DNA from 2 places in the Pseudomonas sp. GW821-FHT10C09 genome. Region 2 is predicted to be linked to the other one. Evidence: predicted binding sites of a transcription regulator. Region 2 holds the regulator's gene; the other holds the start of a gene.
What was found. The regulator FliA, encoded in region 2, starts transcription of late flagellar genes. The targets are predictions, from matches to a motif close to CTAAAGTTTNNNNNNNNNNNGCCGNTAA.
Positions count from the first base shown of each region.

Region 1: the regulator FliA is predicted to act here: its motif matches at 2,406-2,433, upstream of AC07N8_RS02860 (methyl-accepting chemotaxis protein).

Region 1 covers NZ_JBWKNG010000002.1:312,440-316,860, reverse strand. Annotated here, with positions in the region: gene AC07N8_RS02870 (GAF domain-containing sensor histidine kinase) at 1-123, shown strand, start outside; gene AC07N8_RS02865 (hypothetical protein) at 120-557, opposite strand; gene AC07N8_RS02860 (methyl-accepting chemotaxis protein) at 669-2,291, opposite strand; gene AC07N8_RS02855 (transporter) at 2,566-3,588, shown strand; gene AC07N8_RS02850 (inorganic phosphate transporter) at 3,863-4,421, shown strand, end outside.
Region 2 covers NZ_JBWKNG010000007.1:118,036-122,456, reverse strand. Annotated here, with positions in the region: gene flhA (flagellar biosynthesis protein FlhA) at 1-127, shown strand, start outside; gene flhF (flagellar biosynthesis GTPase FlhF) at 139-1,473, shown strand; gene fleN (flagellar synthesis regulator FleN) at 1,590-2,420, shown strand; gene fliA (RNA polymerase sigma factor FliA) at 2,417-3,157, shown strand; gene AC07N8_RS09010 (chemotaxis response regulator CheY) at 3,325-3,696, shown strand; gene AC07N8_RS09005 (protein phosphatase CheZ) at 3,719-4,421, shown strand, end outside.

The DNA.
Region 1 (4,421 bases), on a different contig from region 2:
GGCCTCGGGTTGGGCTTGTACATTGCCAGTCAGATTGCGCAGTCCCACGGTGGAAAACTGGACGTGGTCTCGACTGCGCAACAGGGCACGACGTTTACCTTCAGCCTGCCGGTGCAGGCTTAGGCGCTGGTACTGACCAGCGAACCCGACGTGCTCGAATCGGAATCCTGCAACGCCTGCAACAACGCCGCCGTCGCCGTCTGCAACGAACCCGCCGTGGTCGCCACCTGCGATTGAGCCGCCGCGACATCAGCCGCTTTGGCGTCCGCATCTTCCTGTTTCGCCTGGGCCGCTTGCAGCTGTTGCTGCTGTTCCTGCATCTGCTTTTGCAGCTCGGCGATTTGCTTGCGCAAGGTTTTCACTGCATCGGATTCTTCACTGCTGCTGGAACTGCTGTCGCTCGACGCGGGAGCGCCACCGGCGGCCACTTTAGTGTCGTCGGAAGGCGTTGCGGTGGTGGCGGTGACGGAGGTGTCGGCGGCGGGATCGCTGATCGCGGTTTTGCTGGTGGAAGTGGTGAGGGTCTGGTTGATCGATACCGAGGTGATGCTGACCATGGGATTTATCCACTGTGGGTGTTGGGTATCTCCCTCATCGACATGGCCAAGCCGCACTTGAGATCGAGTGTGTACCGACTTGGTAAGCGAGCCGGTACACAGCCGTCGGCCTTACGCGCTCAAACGCGCCGTCACGTCATTCAACTGCGACGACAAGCCGTGCAGGTTGTGGCTTGCCGCTTCGGTGCGTTGCACGTTGTCCAGATTGGTACTGGCGATGCTGGTGATCTCGGTGAGGTTGCGCGAGATGTCCTCGGCGACCGAGGTCTGCTCTTCGGCAGCGGTGGCGATCTGGCGGTTCATGTCGCGAATCGCTTCGACCGCCTGGGTGATGCGCTCCAGCATGGCGCCGGCCTCGGTCACTTGCTGCACGCTTTCTTCACTGCGTGACTGCCCGCTTTCAATCGCCTGTGCCGCGTCCACCGCGCCGGTTTGTACGGTCTGGATGATCTGGTTAATCTCGATGATCGACGCCGCCGTGCGCTGGGCCAGGCTGCGCACTTCATCAGCGACCACCGCAAAACCACGCCCGGCTTCACCGGCACGGGCCGCTTCGATGGCGGCGTTGAGCGCCAGCAGGTTGGTCTGTTCGGCGATGCCGCGAATCACTTCCAGTACCTTGCCGATACGGCCGCTATCGGTTTCCAGCTGACGAATGACCGTGGCGGTGTTGGCGATTTCACCGCGCATCTGGGTGATGGTGTGGATGGTGCCCTGCATGACTTTCTCGCCCTGCTGCGCGGACTGGTCAGCGTCGTCGGCAGCGCGTGCGGCATCGGCGGCGTGGCGGGCCACTTCTTGCGCGGTGGCGGACATTTCGTTCATCGCCGTGGCCACCTGATCGGTGCGGTTGAACTGCTCGTTGGTGCCACCCGCCATCAGGCTGGCGATGGAGTTCAGTTCGCCGCTGGCGCTGTCCAGGTCCTTGGCGCTGCGCTGCAAGTGGCTGAAGGTTTCGGCGAGGAAATCACGCAGGGTATTGGCGGCGACCGCCAGTTTGCCCAGCTCATCCTGACGGGTGCTGGCCACGCGATCGGCGAACTTGCCTTGGCTGAGTTGCGCCACATAGTCGATCAGTTTGCGAATCGGTTCGACCAGGTTGCGGTTGACCAGCCACAGGCTCAACAAACCAACCAGCAAGCCCGAGGCGAGCATCACGATGATCCCCAGCAACACGGTGCGGTCAGCGTCGGCACTGATCAGCTTCGACTGCTCGGCGCCCTGCTTGCGCAGTTCGGCGACCAGTTCGCTCATCTGATCGCTGGCGGCGCGGTCCACGCCTTTGACGGCGCTGTCGCCAGCAGTCGGGTCGGCACCGGCAGCGACGTAGGCATCGCGGCCCTTCTGATAAGCAGTGCCAAGCAAGCGGTGTTCATCACGCAGGCGTTCGATGCGGGTCTTGAGTTGCGGCTCGATTCCCTTCTGCCCGGCCAGTTCACCGAGGATACTTTGCACATCGCGTTGACGGTCTTCGAATTGCTTCCAGTATTTGTCCAGGTCCGCCGGTTGCTTGCCGCGCAGCAGGACGTTTTTCCATTCCTGAACCTGCACCTTGAATTGCAGGTTGGCTTCATCGATCAACTGGGAAGTGTGCAACGGGCCATCGATCAGGTTCGCGTAGCTCTGAACACCGCTGGACAGGAAGTGAAAGCAAGCCAAAGCGATCAGCAACATCGCCAGCAGGCTGCCGCTCAACAAAGCGAGGATTTGTGCTCTCAGGGATTTTTGCAGCATCGAGTGATACTCATGACAGGGGTGAGACACGCCGCAACAAGGCGTGAAAGGTGTCCGGACATCCCTGTCTGCGACCTTGGCTCGTGGCCAAAGGCGCGCACGTTAACGTAAGCGGGATCGGCGTGCCAGAGCGGTTCTTTAATCGATTCCGACCGTCGGTAGCGCCACTATTTGGCCTTCATCAAGCTGTCACATCACTGTCAAAAATCCTTGCGATGATGCGGCTCAAGTGAACCTGTAAAGCCCGCGACAGGCGCCTTCCTTGCGAGCACTCATGAACCACAGCATCGACCAAAGCCATCGCGACACCGATCTGTTCGGCCTGCTCTACGGGTTCAGTTTTCGCCCTGGTGAACGCGGTCGCGAGATCGATTCGGCCAGGGCGCTGCAATGCCTGCAACAACCCGACGACAGTGAAGAATTCCTCTGGCTGCACCTGAACCTGGCGCACGCCGCGTGCGAGCGCTGGATGAAAAGTCATCTGGAATTGCCGGACGAGTTTTTCGAAGCGCTGCACGAAGGGTCGCGCTCGACGCGTATCGAGCATGTGGATTCGGCCTTGCTGGCGGTGGTCAACGATGTGGTGTTCAACCTCAGCAGCATGGTCTCCTCGGATGTCTCGACGCTGTGGGTGTGCGCCCGCAGTCGGTTGATCATCAGCGCGCGTCTGCAACCGCTGCACTCGGTGGACAAGCTGCGTTCCTCGGTGAAGGCCGGTGAATGTTTCCGTTCGCCGCTGGAATTGCTCGTGCACTTGCTGCGCGATCAGGGCGAGGTGCTAACGCAAATCGTGCGCAAGACCAGCCTGAGTGTCGATCAGATCGAAGATGAATTGTTGTCCTCGCGGCTGTCGACCAACCGTGCCGAACTGGGCGCCAACCGCCGGGTGCTGGTGCGCCTGCAACGCCTGCTGGCGCTGGAGCCCGGGTCGTTGCTGCGCTTGCTCAATCGGCCGCCGCAATGGCTGCAGAAGGAGGACGTCAAGGAGCTGCGCAAGTCCACCGAGGAGTTTGCGCTGATCATCAACGACCTCACGGCGCTGGGTGAGCGGATCAAGCTGTTGCAGGAAGAAATCGCCGCCAACCTCAACGAGCAGAGCAACCGCACACTGTTTACGTTGACGGTGGTCACGGTGCTGGCGTTGCCGATCAACATCATTGCCGGTTTCTTTGGCATGAACGTTGGCGGCATCCCTCTGTCCGGCGACCCGGAAGGGTTCTGGATCCTGGTGGCACTGGTCGCGACCTTTACCGTGCTGGCCGGACGCTGGGCGTTTCGCAAGCGCCAGGATTACTGAGCCTCAAAGCACCACCAATCCCCTGTGGCGAGGGAGCTTGCTCCCGCTCGGCTGCGAAGCAGTCGCAAAACCTGCCAACACCGTTTGACTGAAGAAAGTCGGGGGCCGCTTCGCTGCCCAGCGGGGGCAAGCCCCCTCGCCACAGGTCGTGCCTGGCCAAGTGAATTCTGATTAACGGACAAGCAAAAACCCCAAACCCTGACCTGACGCAGTCTCTCTGTAACAATTAGCAACGACTATCACTGACACACCTACCTCATCAGGATTGTCCGTTATGGCTACTCCTTCCTACCCCGCCGATGCTCAGGCGTCCGCTAGCAGCAGCGCCAGACCCCAATTCGATAAAAAACCCGGCGTGTTCACGCTGGTGATTTTTTTCGGCGTGCTGGCCATCGGGTTGTTGTTCACCGCTTACAGCCTGATGCACGACATGCACGAACTCGGCACAGTGGTGACCACCTGGACCCCGTTTCTGCTGCTGGGCGTGGCGCTGCTGATCGCCCTCGGCTTTGAATTCGTCAACGGTTTCCACGACACCGCCAACGCCGTGGCGACAGTGATCTACACCAACTCGATGCCGCCGAATTTCGCGGTGGCGTGGTCCGGGTTTTTCAACTTCCTCGGCGTGCTGCTGTCCAGCGGCGCGGTGGCATTTGGCATCATTGCTTTGCTGCCAGTGGAACTGATTCTGCAAGTCGGTTCCTCTGCCGGTTTTGCGATGATCTTCGCCCTGTTGATCGCCGCGATACTGTGGAACCTCGGCACCTGGTGGCTGGGTTTGCCGGCCTCGTCTTCGCACACGCTGATCGGTTCGATCATCGGCGTCGGCGTGG
Region 2 (4,421 bases):
CCCGGTTCGCGCCATGTTGTCGCGATTTGGCCGACTGGCAGTCCCGGGTTTGCATGTGTTGGCTTATCAGGAAATCCCTGACAACAAGCAAGTGACCATCGTTGCGACAGTAGGGCCCAACGGCTGAGGTAGTGGTTTATGCAAGTTAAGCGTTTTTTCGCCGCCGATATGCGTCAGGCCATGAAACTGGTTCGTGATGAGCTGGGCGCCGATGCCGCCATTATCGGCAATCGCCGGATTGCCGGTGGTGTCGAGCTGACGGCTGCGCTGGATTACAAATTGTCGGCGCTGGCCCCGCGTGTTCCGAACATGGAACTCGAGGATGAGCTGCGCAAGACCCAATCGCGCATCGTCACTGCCCAGGCTGAATTGAGCCTGCGTGGCGATGGCGAGACCGAAGGCGACAAGACCACCAATCGCCAGTTGTTCGCCGGCCTGCCACTGACCGCTGCCGAGCCACTGATCGAACCGACCTACGCCGAACCGCGTCGCTCCGCGCCTGCTCCGGCACCGGCTGCTGGCGGCGTGGATCCACGTGCGTTCGACTCGATGCGTTTCGAGCTCAACAGCCTGCGCGAACTGATGGAAGTACAGCTCGGTTCGCTGGCCTGGAATCAGCTGCAAGGTAGCCGTCCGGCCCAGGCCAACCTGTGGCGTCGCCTGCAACGCATCGGCCTGTCCGGCCCGTTGTCGCGCGATCTGTTGGCGATGATCGGTGATATCGATGAACCCCGTCAGGCCTGGCGCATGTTGCTGGCGCACCTGGCGCGGATGATTGCTACCCCGGAAGTCGAGCCGCTGGAAGAAGGCGGCGTGATTGCCATGGTTGGTCCTGCCGGCATGGGCAAGACCACCACCCTGGCCAAGCTCGCAGCCCGTTACGTGCTCAAGTACGGCGCGCAGAACATCGCGCTGGTGAGCATGGACAGCTTTCGCATTGGCGCCCAGGAGCAGCTCAAGACGCTGGGGCGCATTCTCAATGTGTCGGTGACCCACGTCGATCCGGGCCAATCGCTGGTTCAGGCGCTGGAGCCACTGCTGCGCAAACGCGTGGTGCTGATTGATACCGCAGGCCTTCAGGCCAGCGATCCAGCCCTGCGCATGCAGCTCGAAAGCCTGGCCGGGCGTGGCATCAAATCAAAAAATTACCTGGTGCTCGCAACCACCAGCCAAAAACAGGTTCTAACAGCCGCTTATCATAGTTACAAACGCTGCGGGCTCGCTGGCTGCATCCTGACTAAACTGGATGAAACGGCAAGTCTGGGCGAGGTGCTGAGCCTGGCGATCAGTCATGAATTGCCGGTGGCGTACCTGACCGATGGCCCGCGGATCCCGGATGATTTGCATCTGCCGCGCCGTCATCAGTTGGTCAGTCGCGCCGTAAGCGTACAAATGCAGGAAGAACCCAGCGAAGAAGCCATGGCTGACATGTTCGCTGATATTTACCACAGCCCGACCAAGCAGGTTGGCTAAGGTAGTAATGAACAGTTTTTGTACCTACATCGATGGTCTGCCATGCATTGTTCCATTTGCGAACGCGCAGCCAGTAATGTGGCCTCCGTCTATGCAAGACAAGGTAAAGAAATAACATGGGCAGCATGCATCCCGTACAGGTGATCGCGGTGACCGGCGGCAAAGGTGGCGTCGGCAAGACTAACGTGTCAGTGAATTTGTCGCTGGCCCTGGCTGAGCTCGGCCGTCGCGTCATGCTGTTGGACGCTGACCTGGGCCTGGCGAACGTTGACGTCCTGCTGGGACTGACACCCAAACGTACCCTGGCCGACGTGATCGAAGGCCGCTGCGAGCTGCGCGACGTTCTGTTGCAGGGCCCGGGCGGTATTCGAATCGTTCCGGCCGCGTCTGGCACCCAGAGCATGGTTCATTTGAGCCCGGCTCAACACGCCGGCCTGATCCAGGCCTTCAGCGACATCGGCGACAACCTCGACGTATTGGTGATCGACACCGCTGCGGGCATAGGTGACTCGGTAGTCAGTTTTGTTCGCGCAGCGCAGGAAGTCTTGCTGGTGGTCTGCGACGAGCCGACCTCGATCACCGACGCCTACGCGCTGATCAAACTGCTTAACCGCGATTACGGCATGAACCGCTTCCGCGTCCTGGCCAACATGGCCCAGAGCCCGCAAGAAGGTCGCAACCTGTTCGCCAAGTTGACCAAGGTCACCGACCGCTTTCTCGACGTGGCCTTGCAATACGTCGGCGCGGTGCCTTACGACGAAAGCGTGCGCAAGGCTGTGCAGAAACAACGTGCCGTGTATGAAGCCTTCCCGCGTTCCAAGTGCGCCCTGGCGTTCAAGGCCATCGCGCAGAAAGTTGATACCTGGCCGCTGCCTGCCAACCCGCGCGGGCACCTTGAGTTTTTCGTCGAGCGCCTCGTGCAACAGACCGCAGGACCCGTCCTATGACAGCCAGTGGCTACAACCTCTACAAGAAGTCGGCACGTGACGCGCAGTACGAGCTGATCGAGCGTTACGCGCCACTGGTCAAACGCATTGCTTACCACTTGCTGGCCCGTCTGCCGGCCAGTGTCCAGGTTGAAGACCTGATCCAGGCCGGGATGATCGGCCTGCTTGAAGTGTCGACCAAATACGACGCCAGCAAAGGCGCAAGTTTCGAGACGTACGCGGGCATACGAATCCGCGGCGCCATGCTCGATGAAGTACGCAAGGGGGACTGGGCGCCACGCTCGGTCCACCGAAATACCCGTATGGTCAGTGACGCAATTCGCTCTATTGAAGCTAAAACCGGCCGTGACGCTAAAGATCACGAGGTTGCGGCCGAACTCCAATTGAGTCTCGACGATTATTACGGGATTTTGAACGACACCCTGGGCAGCCGCTTATTCAGTTTCGACGATCTGTTGCAGGACGGCGAACACGAAGGGCTGCATGAGGATGGCGCGAGTGCTCATCTCGAGCCGTCACGCGATCTGGAAGATGAACGCTTCCAGGCGGCGCTGGCGGACGCGATTGCCAATTTGCCGGAGCGCGAGCGACTGGTGTTGGCGCTGTACTACGACGAAGAGTTGAATCTCAAGGAAATCGGTGAGGTCCTGGGGGTCAGCGAATCGCGGGTCAGCCAGTTACACAGCCAGTGCGCGGCCCGTTTGCGGGGGCGTTTGGGGGAGTGGCGAGCGCGCTGAAGGCAGTGTGGGGACACTGCGAACGGGGCTGGTGCGGATTTGAACGGCACCGGTCGCGATCTGTTGTGCTCCAGACAGTCATCGAGTGAATTGCCGAATTGATTGAAATGGCGCGTCCAGGTGCTGGGCGCGTTTAAGACTGCTTGGAGGTCGAATTGGACAAGAACATGAAAATCCTCATCGTTGATGACTTCTCAACGATGCGGCGGATCATAAAAAACCTGTTGCGTGACCTTGGGTTCACCAACACGGTCGAGGCTGACGATGGCACTACTGCCATTCCGGTTCTCAACAGCGGGAGCATCGACTTTCTGGTAACGGACTGGAACATGCCTGGCATGACCGGTATCGATCTGCTGCGCCACGTGCGCGCCGATGAAAAGCTCAAGCACCTGCCAGTGCTGATGGTGACCGCTGAAGCCAAGCGCGAGCAGATCATCGAAGCGGCCCAGGCCGGCGTAAACGGCTATGTGGTCAAACCCTTCACGGCCCAGGCGTTGAAAGAAAAAATCGAGAAGATTTTCGAACGCATCGGTTGATCCACTGCGCCACGGGGGAGCTATGGAGCATAAAGAATCTTCACAGGGCGATTTTGAATCGACCCTGAAAAAACATGCCGTCGAACTGGTCGCCAGCCTTGAAAAAGGCAGGTTCGGCGAGGCTGTGCAACTGATCCATGAGCTCAATCAGACCCGTGACCGTGGCCTGTATCAGGAAGTGGGCAAGCTCACTCGCGAGCTGCACAGCGCGATCGTCAATTTCCAGATTGACCCGAACATGCCGCAAGCCGAGGAAGTGTCGCAAATCACGGACGCCACCGAGCGCCTGGGGTATGTGGTCAAGCTGACCGAGGCCGCGGCCAACCGCACCATGGACCTGGTGGAAAGCGCCACGCCGCTGGTCAACAGCCTGAGCGAAGAAGCCCAGGCGTTGAGCACGGACTGGAGCCGGTTCATGCGCCGCGAAGTCGGGGCTGAAGAGTTCCGTGAGCTGGCCCGCCGCGTCGACGGTTTCCTGACACGCAGCACCGAGGACAACCGCACGGTGTCGAGCAACCTCAACGACATCCTGCTGGCACAGGATTACCAGGACCTCACCGGTCAGGTGATCAAGCGCGTGACCCAGTTGGTCACCGAAGTTGAAAGCAATTTGCTCAAGCTCGTCCTCATGGCCAGCCAGGTAGACCGCTTTGCGGGTATCGAACATGACCGTGAATCGATGCTCGCCGAAAAAGATCCACAAAAACATCTCTCTCAGGGTGAAG